DNA from 2 places in the Lysinibacillus sp. C5.1 genome. Region 1 is predicted to be linked to the other one. Evidence: a T-box and tRNA genes for the amino acid it is inferred to sense, from the RefSeq annotation. Region 1 holds a T-box; the other holds one or more tRNA genes.
The links. The T-box of region 1 lies ahead of tyrS (tyrosine--tRNA ligase). A T-box ahead of a tRNA ligase gene usually reads a tRNA of that ligase, here a tRNA-Tyr.

Region 1 (4,398 bases):
TCTACAACTTACCACACGGTGTATGTAATGCGATTTTACTACCACATGTTTGCCGCTTCAACTTAACAGCACGTACTGAGCGGTTTGCTCGAATCGCTGAGTTATTAGGTGAAAATGTTGAAGGGATTAGCAAACGTGATGCTGCTGAAAAAGCAATTACTGCCATTGAAAAATTATCAAAAGATTTAAATATCCCAAGTGGCTTCCGTGCGTTAGGTGCGAAGGATGAAGATATTGAAATTTTAGCTAAAAATGCAATGCTAGACGTTTGTGCAGCAACGAATCCTCGTAAAGCAACATTAGAGGACATTAAACAAATTATTACTGCTGCAATGGGACCTGTAGGGAAACCAACAGAGTCACTTGAAGCGGTTGCACTGTCTTAAAATATTAATAACAATGGCGTGTCTCCTTGGGGCATGCCTTTTTCTGTGGAACAAAAAACATTCCCCTGTTGTATGTGTGCCTAGTGACAGCTATACTTTTCTTAAAAAGATATGGGGGAAACATATGCGTTTAATTTCCATTTGTCCAAGCAACACAGAGCTTGTTGCTTACTTAGGATTGACCCATCAACTTGTAGGTGTTGATGATTTTTCAGATTGGCCTTCATCTGTGCAGGCATTACCAAAGCTTGGTCCCGATTTATCAATTGATATGGATGCATTAGAAGCATTGCAGCCCGACTTAGTACTTGCCTCATTAAGTGTACCAGGCATGGAAAAAAATATAGAGGCATTACAGGAAAGGAACATTCCCCACATTGTTTTTAATGCCAACTCGTTAAACGAAATTGCGCAAGATCTTCTAACACTAGGTGCTGCTTGTGGCGTAACGGAGCACGCCCAAAAAGTTGCAACGGAATATTTACAATTTATTGCCCAGCTTCAAGCGGTGGCACAAACGGTTTCCACTCACCCTACTTTATATTGGGAATGGTGGCCAAATCCTATTTTCACACCTGGTCAAGTTAATTGGTTAACCGAAATTAGCAAACTTGCTGGAGGACAAAATTTATTTCACGATTTCGAGTTAGCGAATGTCCAAACAGAGTGGGAAGAAATTGTTCGACGTAATCCAGATTATATACTGATGGCGTGGGTAGGTGTTGCCTATGAGCGAATTAAACCAGCTCATTTATTAAAGCGACCAGGTGCTAACGAGCTACAAGCGGTTCAAATGCAACAGGTGTACGTAATGGAGGAATGGTTGTATTGCCGTCCATCCCCTCGATTAGTGGAAGGTGCACTTAAACTTGCTCAACTGCTACACCCTGAAAGCTATCAGCAAATCACTCTACCTAATTTCTTACAATGTTAAAACAAAAACCTCCCTCGAAGTGATCCATTCGAAGGGAGGTTGAATTGGTGAAAATTGTTTGAGTGCCTGACACCTAAACAAATTTGACCATATGGTATTTTTTCTTGCCGCGACGTACAATGCTAAAGGCATCTTCTAAACGGTCTTTTGCATCGACGTTGTATTCTAAATCTGTGATTTTTTCACCGTTTATGCTAATGGCACCGTTTGTCACATCTTCACGAGCTTGACGTTTTGAAGATGAAATCCCTGCTTCCACAAGTAAATCTACGATATTTTTTGCCTCTTTAGCCATTTCAATAGAAGGAACATCTTTAAATGCATCCTTCATTTCCTGTGCTGAAAGTGCTTTTAAATCGCCAGAGAATAATGCAGCCGTAATGCGAATAGCTTGGTCTAGCGCTTCCTGACCATGGATTAAGCGTGTCATTTCCTCCGCTAAAGCTTTTTGTGCCTTACGTAAATGAGGTTCCTCTTCCACAGACACAGCTAATGCTTCAATCTCTTCACGTGTTAAGAACGTAAAGATTTTTAAGTATTTAATAACATCCGCATCCGCAGCATTAATCCAGAATTGGTAGAATTCGTACGGAGATGTTTTTTTGCTATCTAACCATACAGCACCACCAGCTGTTTTACCGAATTTTGTACCATCCGCTTTTGTTACTAACGGAATTGTAATACCAAATGCTTTTGTTTCTTCTTCATGTGTTTTACGTATAACTTCTAAACCAGTTGTAATATTGCCCCACTGATCAGAGCCACCCACTTGAATGCGACAATTGTAATTGTTGTACAAGTGATTGTAATCAATACCTTGAATTAATGTATAAGCAAATTCCGTAAATGAGATACCTGTATCAAGACGTGAAGCAATTGTATCTTTTGCTAACATGTAATTAACATTGATTAATTTCCCGTAATCACGTAAAAATTCAATTGTACTAATATCCCCAATCCAATCACGGTTATTAACAAGTTGCGCGCCATTTCCATCTTGTGCAAATTCAAATATACGCTCTAATTGTCCACGAATGGCTTGCACGTTTTTGTCAATTTGCTCCACTGTTTGAAGCTGACGTTCTTCAGAGCGTCCAGAAGGGTCCCCGATCATTCCTGTTGCTCCACCAACAAGTAAAATTGGACGGTGGCCAGCTTTTTGGAAGCGACGAAGCGTTAATAAAGGGACGATGTGACCGATGTGCATTGAGTCAGCGGTTGGGTCTACCCCACAGTATAGAGAAACAGACTGTTCTGCTAGAAGTTTTGCCATACCTTCAGCATCCGTTTGTTGGTACAACAATCCACGCCATTCTAAATCTTGTAATAATTCGTTTGTCATTGTTTCTTCCTCCTAAATTGTCATCTTTTAGCGTGTAGAAACAAAAAAGTCCCTACACGCAACAAATTGCATGCAGGGACGTTAATAACTAACGCGGTACCACCCAGCTTGAAGATGTCATCCATCTTCCTCTTCATTCAGCCGCCTTTATCGCAGGCGCGCACGTCTAAGCTCCAAGTACGTAATTCGTCTCTACATTATGACCAGCTTTCACCAACCGCTGGCTCTCTAAACAGGGAATATAGATACTACTGCAAACTCTTCATCACTAGAAAACTATAAGCATTATTCTATACGATTCTGTTTCAATGTCAATAACTATGTTCGAGACAATTCATTATATGCTATAATAAACAAGATTTTAGGAGGTCGATACCTTGAAGGATTGGATTGAGAAAATCAATGTAAAGATCGATGCATTTCTCGAACAAAAATGGATGAAGACATTACGTATTTCAGGCAGCGTCGTCTGGAACTTATTTTTACTATTTTTAGTCTTTGCATTGGTAGGCACTGTATTTGTTGGTTCTGTTGGCGCCGGCTATTTTGCCTCACTTGTACAAGAAGAACCTTTACGTTCGAAAGAAGAGTTACGAAACCTTATCTTCAACTATGAGGAAACAAGTGAAATTTATTTTGCCAACGATATTTATATGGGAAAATTGCGTACAGATTTAGAACGTCGTGAAACGTCTCTTAGCGCAGTAGCGCCTGACTTAATTAATGCAGTACTCGCAACGGAAGATGAATATTTCCGTGAACATAATGGGATTGTTCCAAAAGCTGTTATTCGAGGATTGCTGCAAGACGTTACAAACTCTGCCACACAGACAGGTGGCTCTACATTAACACAACAACTTATTAAAAACCAAGTGTTAACAAATGAAGTTTCCTATGAGCGAAAAGCGAAGGAACTGCTACTTGCCATGCGCTTAGAGCACTTTATGACAAAGGAAGAAATATTAGAGGCATACTTAAATATTATTCCTTATGGTCGAAATGCAACAGGGCGTAATATCGCAGGTATTGAAACAGCAGCTGAAGGTATTTTTAATGTGAAAGCAAAGGATTTAACGCTTCCTCAAGCCGCTTACATAGCTGGTATTCCTCAGGCACCGTATACTTACACACCATTTACAAATACAGGTGTGCTAAAAAGTGAAGAAGCATTAAAATTAGGCATCGATCGTATGAAAACGGTGCTCTACCGCATGAATGAAGCTGGCTACATTAATGAAAAACAGTATGAAGATGCGCTCGCATATGACATTACAGCAGACTTCCGTACACCAGAAGCACGTCCAGAGGATCGTTATCCATGGTTAACGTTTGAGCTAGAGGAACGAGCAAAAGAAATTATTGCTGAAAAACTAGCCAATGAAGATGGTATTGATTCAGAACGTTTAAAAACGGAAGAAAAATTACAAGAAAAATATTCGATTTTGGCAGACCGAGACATTCGTTCAAAAGGTTATCGTATTTATTCCACTATCAACAAGGATATGTTTGATGCTATGCAAAAAGCAGCCGATAATTTTAAATACTACGGTCAGACATATACGGGTAAAGGCAAAGATCCTGTAACAGGTGAGGAAATCGATGTGCAAATGCCTGTTCAAGTTGGTAGTATTTTAATCGAAAATAGCTCAGGTCGAATTTTAAGCTTCCTAGGTGGTCGTGATTTTAAAATAAATCAATTAAACCACGCTACTAAAGCTTACCGCTCGAACGGTTCA
Region 2 (4,398 bases), 1.5 Mb from region 1:
GTTGTAGGAATATATGCTCCCTCTGTGGCAACTTGCTGTAATCTATTTGTAAGCCATTGTTCCGACTCATTTTGTTCCAATTGATAAAGTGCTAAAAAACGTTGTATCTCTTGTAAATTCATATCGTTTTCCTCCATCTATCCCCATATTAGATGAACAGCATACAATTCACCACGAAAAAATCCGTAAGAAAACATACATCTTTTATATATGAAATACTTTGTTCAAATTTAAAACGGCAAATTAAAAGTTAGATGATTTACACAATACTTAATGCCTTAATGACAATAATTAAATGCTTAAAAAACAAAAAAAAGCATGTAGCAAAATTTGCTACATGCTTGATGACCCCTACGGGATTCGAACCCGTGTTACCGCCGTGAAAGGGCGGTGTCTTAACCGCTTGACCAAGGGGCCGTGGCTCCGAAGGCAGGACTCGAACCTGCGACAACCTGATTAACAGTCAGGTGCTACTACCAACTGAGCTACTTCGGAATAATTTTAAAATGGGCCTAAATGGACTCGAACCATCGACCTCACGCTTATCAGGCGTGCGCTCTAACCAGCTGAGCTATAGGCCCCTCTTGGAGCGGGTGATGAGAATCGAACTCACGACATCAGCTTGGAAGGCTGAGGTTTTACCATTAAACTACACCCGCAAAAATGATGGGTCAGGACGGAATCGAACCGCCGACACTTAGAGCTTCAATCTAATGCTCTACCAACTGAGCTACTGACCCGGAAAATGGAGGAGGTAGAGGGATTCGAACCCCCGCGCGGTGTTACCCGCCTGTCGGTTTTCAAGACCGATCCCTTCAGCCAGACTTGGGTATACCTCCGGAATGAAACAATTATGGTGGAGCCTAGCGGGATCGAACCGCTGACCTCCTGCGTGCAAGGCAGGCGCTCTCCCAGCTGAGCTAAGGCCCCATTTGTTAAAAAGATGGTCGGAATGACAGGATTCGAACCTACGACCCCTTGGTCCCAAACCAAGTGCTCTACCAAGCTGAGCTACATTCCGTTCATTTATTGGCGCGCCCGGCAGGAGTCGAACCCACAACCTTCTGATCCGTAGTCAGACGCTCTATCCAATTGAGCTACGGGCGCTAAATATTAAAAATGGTGCCGAGGGCCGGAATCGAACCGGCACGGTAGTCACCTACCGCAGGATTTTAAGTCCTGTGCGTCTGCCAGTTCCGCCACCCCGGCACATTTGGAGCGGAAGACGAGGTTCGAACTCGCGACCCCCACCTTGGCAAGGTGGTGTTCTACCACTGAACTACTTCCGCATGTGCATAAGATTATTTATCCTGGCAATTATAAATTTGAAATATAGATGATGCGGGTGAAGGGAGTCGAACCCCCACGCCTTGCGGCGCTAGATCCTAAGTCTAGTGCGTCTGCCAATTCCGCCACACCCGCAAATATGATGAGCCATGAAGGACTCGAACCTTCGACCCTCTGATTAAAAGTCAGATGCTCTACCAACTGAGCTAATGGCTCATATTAAGAAATAAATGGCTGGGGTACTAGGATTCGAACCTAGGCATGACGGAATCAAAATCCGTTGCCTTACCGCTTGGCTATACCCCAATATTTTATTATGGGGCGACTGATGGGAATCGAACCCACGAATGTCGGAACCACAATCCGATGCGTTAACCACTTCGCCACAACCGCCATATGTAATATAACAGTAGTCTAACCTAAAAAATTTGGCAGGGGCAGTAGGAATCGAACCCACACCAAAGGTTTTGGAGACCTCTATTCTACCGTTGAACTATGCCCCTATTGAATAAAGAGCTGGTGGAGGGGGACGGATTCGAACCGCCGAACCCTAAGGAGCGGATTTACAGTCCGCCGCGTTTAGCCACTTCGCTACCCCTCCAAGGGATGGTGCCGGCGATAGGAGTCGAACCCACGACCTACTGATTACAAGTCAGTTGCTCTACCAACTGAGCTACACCGGCACAAATAAGGACGGTCCCGACCGGGATCGAACCGGCGATCTCCTGCGTGACAGGCAGGCATGTTAACCGCTACACCACGGGACCTTAATTTTATTTGGTTGCGGAGACAGGATTTGAACCTGTGACCTTCGGGTTATGAGCCCGACGAGCTACCACTGCTCCACCCCGCGATAATAGTACTTTCATAATAAATAAATGGTGGAGGATGACGGGCTCGAACCGCCGACCCTCTGCTTGTAAGGCAGATGCTCTCCCAGCTGAGCTAATCCTCCACATAAAAAATAAGCGAAGCGACGTCCTACTCTCACAGGGGGAAGCCCCCAACTACCATCGGCGCTAAAGAGCTTAACTTCCGTGTTCGGTATGGGAACGGGTGTGACCTCTTTGCCATCATCACTTCACTTATTCAGTTGAAAGAACTCGTTCTCTCAAAACTGGATAAACGTTCATTGAATGTTTCAAACTTTTTGGTTAAGTCCTCGATCGATTAGTATTCGTCAGCTCCATGTGTCACCACACTTCCACCTCGAACCTATCTACCTCATCGTCTTTGAGGGATCTTACTTACTTGCGTAATGGGAAATCTCATCTTGAGGGGGGCTTCATGCTTAGATGCTTTCAGCACTTATCCCGTCCACACATAGCTACCCAGCGATGCCTTTGGCAAGACAACTGGTACACCAGCGGTGTGTCCATCCCGGTCCTCTCGTACTAAGGACAGCTCCTCTCAAATTTCCTACGCCCACGACGGATAGGGACCGAACTGTCTCACGACGTTCTGAACCCAGCTCGCGTACCGCTTTAATGGGCGAACAGCCCAACCCTTGGGACCGACTACAGCCCCAGGATGCGATGAGCCGACATCGAGGTGCCAAACCTCCCCGTCGATGTGGACTCTTGGGGGAGATAAGCCTGTTATCCCCGGGGTAGCTTTTATCCGTTGAGCGATGGCCCTTCCATGCGGAACCACCGGATCACTAAGCCCGTCTTTCGACCCTGCTCGACTTGTAGGTCTCGCAGTCAAGCTCCCTTGTGCCTTTACACTCTACGAATGATTTCCAACCATTCTGAGGGAACCTTTGGGCGCCTCCGTTACCTTTTAGGAGGCGACCGCCCCAGTCAAACTGTCCGCCTGACACTGTCTCCTGCCCCGCTAAGGGGCATGGGTTAGAATTTCAATACAACCAGGGTAGTATCCCACCGACGCCTCCTTCGAAGCTGGCGCTCCGAGATCTCTGGCTCCTACCTATCCTGTACAAGTTGTACCAAAATTCAATATCAGGCTACAGTAAAGCTCCACGGGGTCTTTCCGTCCTGTCGCGGGTAACCTGCATCTTCACAGGTACTATAATTTCACCGAGTCTCTCGTTGAGACAGTGCCCAGATCGTTACGCCTTTCGTGCGGGTCGGAACTTACCCGACAAGGAATTTCGCTACCTTAGGACCGTTATAGTTACGGCCGCCGTTTACTGGGGCTTCAATTCGCAGCTTCGCTTGCGCTAACCACTCCTCTTAACCTTCCAGCACCGGGCAGGCGTCAGCCCCTATACGTCACCTTACGGTTTTGCAGAGACCTGTGTTTTTGCTAAACAGTCGCCTGGGCCTATTCACTGCGGCTCTCATGCGCTTGCACGCTCAAGAGCACCCCTTCTCCCGAAGTTACGGGGTCATTTTGCCGAGTTCCTTAACGAGAGTTCTCTCGCACACCTTAGGATTCTCTCCTCGACTACCTGTGTCGGTTTGCGGTACGGGCACCTCTCACCTCGATAGAGGCTTTTCTTGGCAGTGTGAAATCAGGAACTTCGTCCATACGGACTCGCCATCACAGCTCAACGTTACAGTGTGCGGATTTGCCTACACACACGCCTTACTGCTTGGACGCGCACAACCAACGGCGCGCTTACCCTATCCTACTGCGTCCCCCCATTTCTCAAACGGTGAGGAGGTGGTACAGGAATATCAACCTGTTGTCCATCGCCTACGCCTATCGGCCTCGGCTTAGGTCCCGACTAACCCTGAGCGGACGAGCCTTCCTCAGGAAACCTTAGTCATACGGTGGACGGGATTCTCACCCGTCTTTCGCTACTCATACCGGCATTCTCACTTCTAAGCGCTCCACCAGTCCTTCCGGTCTGACTTCAACGCACTTAGAACGCTCTCCTACCACTGACATCGTAGATGTCAATCCACAGCTTCGGTGAATCGTTTAGCCCCGATACATTTTCGGCGCAGCGTCACTCGACCAGTGAGCTATTACGCACTCTTTAAATGATGGCTGCTTCTAAGCCAACATCCTGGTTGTCTGTGCAACGCCACATCCTTTTCCACTTAACGATTACTTTGGGACCTTAGCTGGTGGTCTGGGCTGTTTCCCTTTTGACTACGGATCTTATCACTCGCAGTCTGACTCCCGTGTATAAATATCTGG

Region 2: it has a tRNA-Tyr gene. The T-box ahead of tyrS (tyrosine--tRNA ligase) is inferred to sense a tRNA for this amino acid. The anticodon was not compared.

Annotation. Positions count from the first base shown of each region.
Region 1 covers NZ_CP066226.1:3,473,035-3,477,432, forward strand. The annotation lists gene I5435_RS16970 (iron-containing alcohol dehydrogenase) at 1-386, shown strand, start outside; gene I5435_RS16975 (cobalamin-binding protein) at 511-1,320, shown strand; gene tyrS (tyrosine--tRNA ligase) at 1,394-2,662, opposite strand; T-box leader at 2,734-2,937, opposite strand; gene I5435_RS16985 (transglycosylase domain-containing protein) at 3,040-4,398, shown strand, end outside.
Region 2 covers NZ_CP066226.1:232,773-237,170, reverse strand. The annotation lists gene I5435_RS01155 (nitric oxide synthase oxygenase) at 1-122, opposite strand, end outside; tRNA gene I5435_RS01150 (tRNA-Glu) at 346-417, opposite strand; tRNA gene I5435_RS01145 (tRNA-Asn) at 419-495, opposite strand; tRNA gene I5435_RS01140 (tRNA-Ile) at 508-581, opposite strand; tRNA gene I5435_RS01135 (tRNA-Gly) at 586-659, opposite strand; tRNA gene I5435_RS01130 (tRNA-Phe) at 668-740, opposite strand; tRNA gene I5435_RS01125 (tRNA-Ser) at 747-839, opposite strand; tRNA gene I5435_RS01120 (tRNA-Ala) at 855-930, opposite strand; tRNA gene I5435_RS01115 (tRNA-Pro) at 945-1,021, opposite strand; tRNA gene I5435_RS01110 (tRNA-Arg) at 1,031-1,107, opposite strand; tRNA gene I5435_RS01105 (tRNA-Leu) at 1,121-1,209, opposite strand; tRNA gene I5435_RS01100 (tRNA-Gly) at 1,215-1,289, opposite strand; tRNA gene I5435_RS01095 (tRNA-Leu) at 1,341-1,422, opposite strand; tRNA gene I5435_RS01090 (tRNA-Lys) at 1,431-1,503, opposite strand; tRNA gene I5435_RS01085 (tRNA-Gln) at 1,519-1,593, opposite strand; tRNA gene I5435_RS01080 (tRNA-His) at 1,605-1,680, opposite strand; tRNA gene I5435_RS01075 (tRNA-Trp) at 1,717-1,790, opposite strand; tRNA gene I5435_RS01070 (tRNA-Tyr) at 1,805-1,888, opposite strand; tRNA gene I5435_RS01065 (tRNA-Thr) at 1,895-1,970, opposite strand; tRNA gene I5435_RS01060 (tRNA-Asp) at 1,982-2,054, opposite strand; tRNA gene I5435_RS01055 (tRNA-Met) at 2,066-2,140, opposite strand; tRNA gene I5435_RS01050 (tRNA-Val) at 2,167-2,242, opposite strand; rRNA gene rrf (5S ribosomal RNA) at 2,256-2,371, opposite strand; rRNA gene I5435_RS01040 (23S ribosomal RNA) at 2,438-4,398, opposite strand, start outside.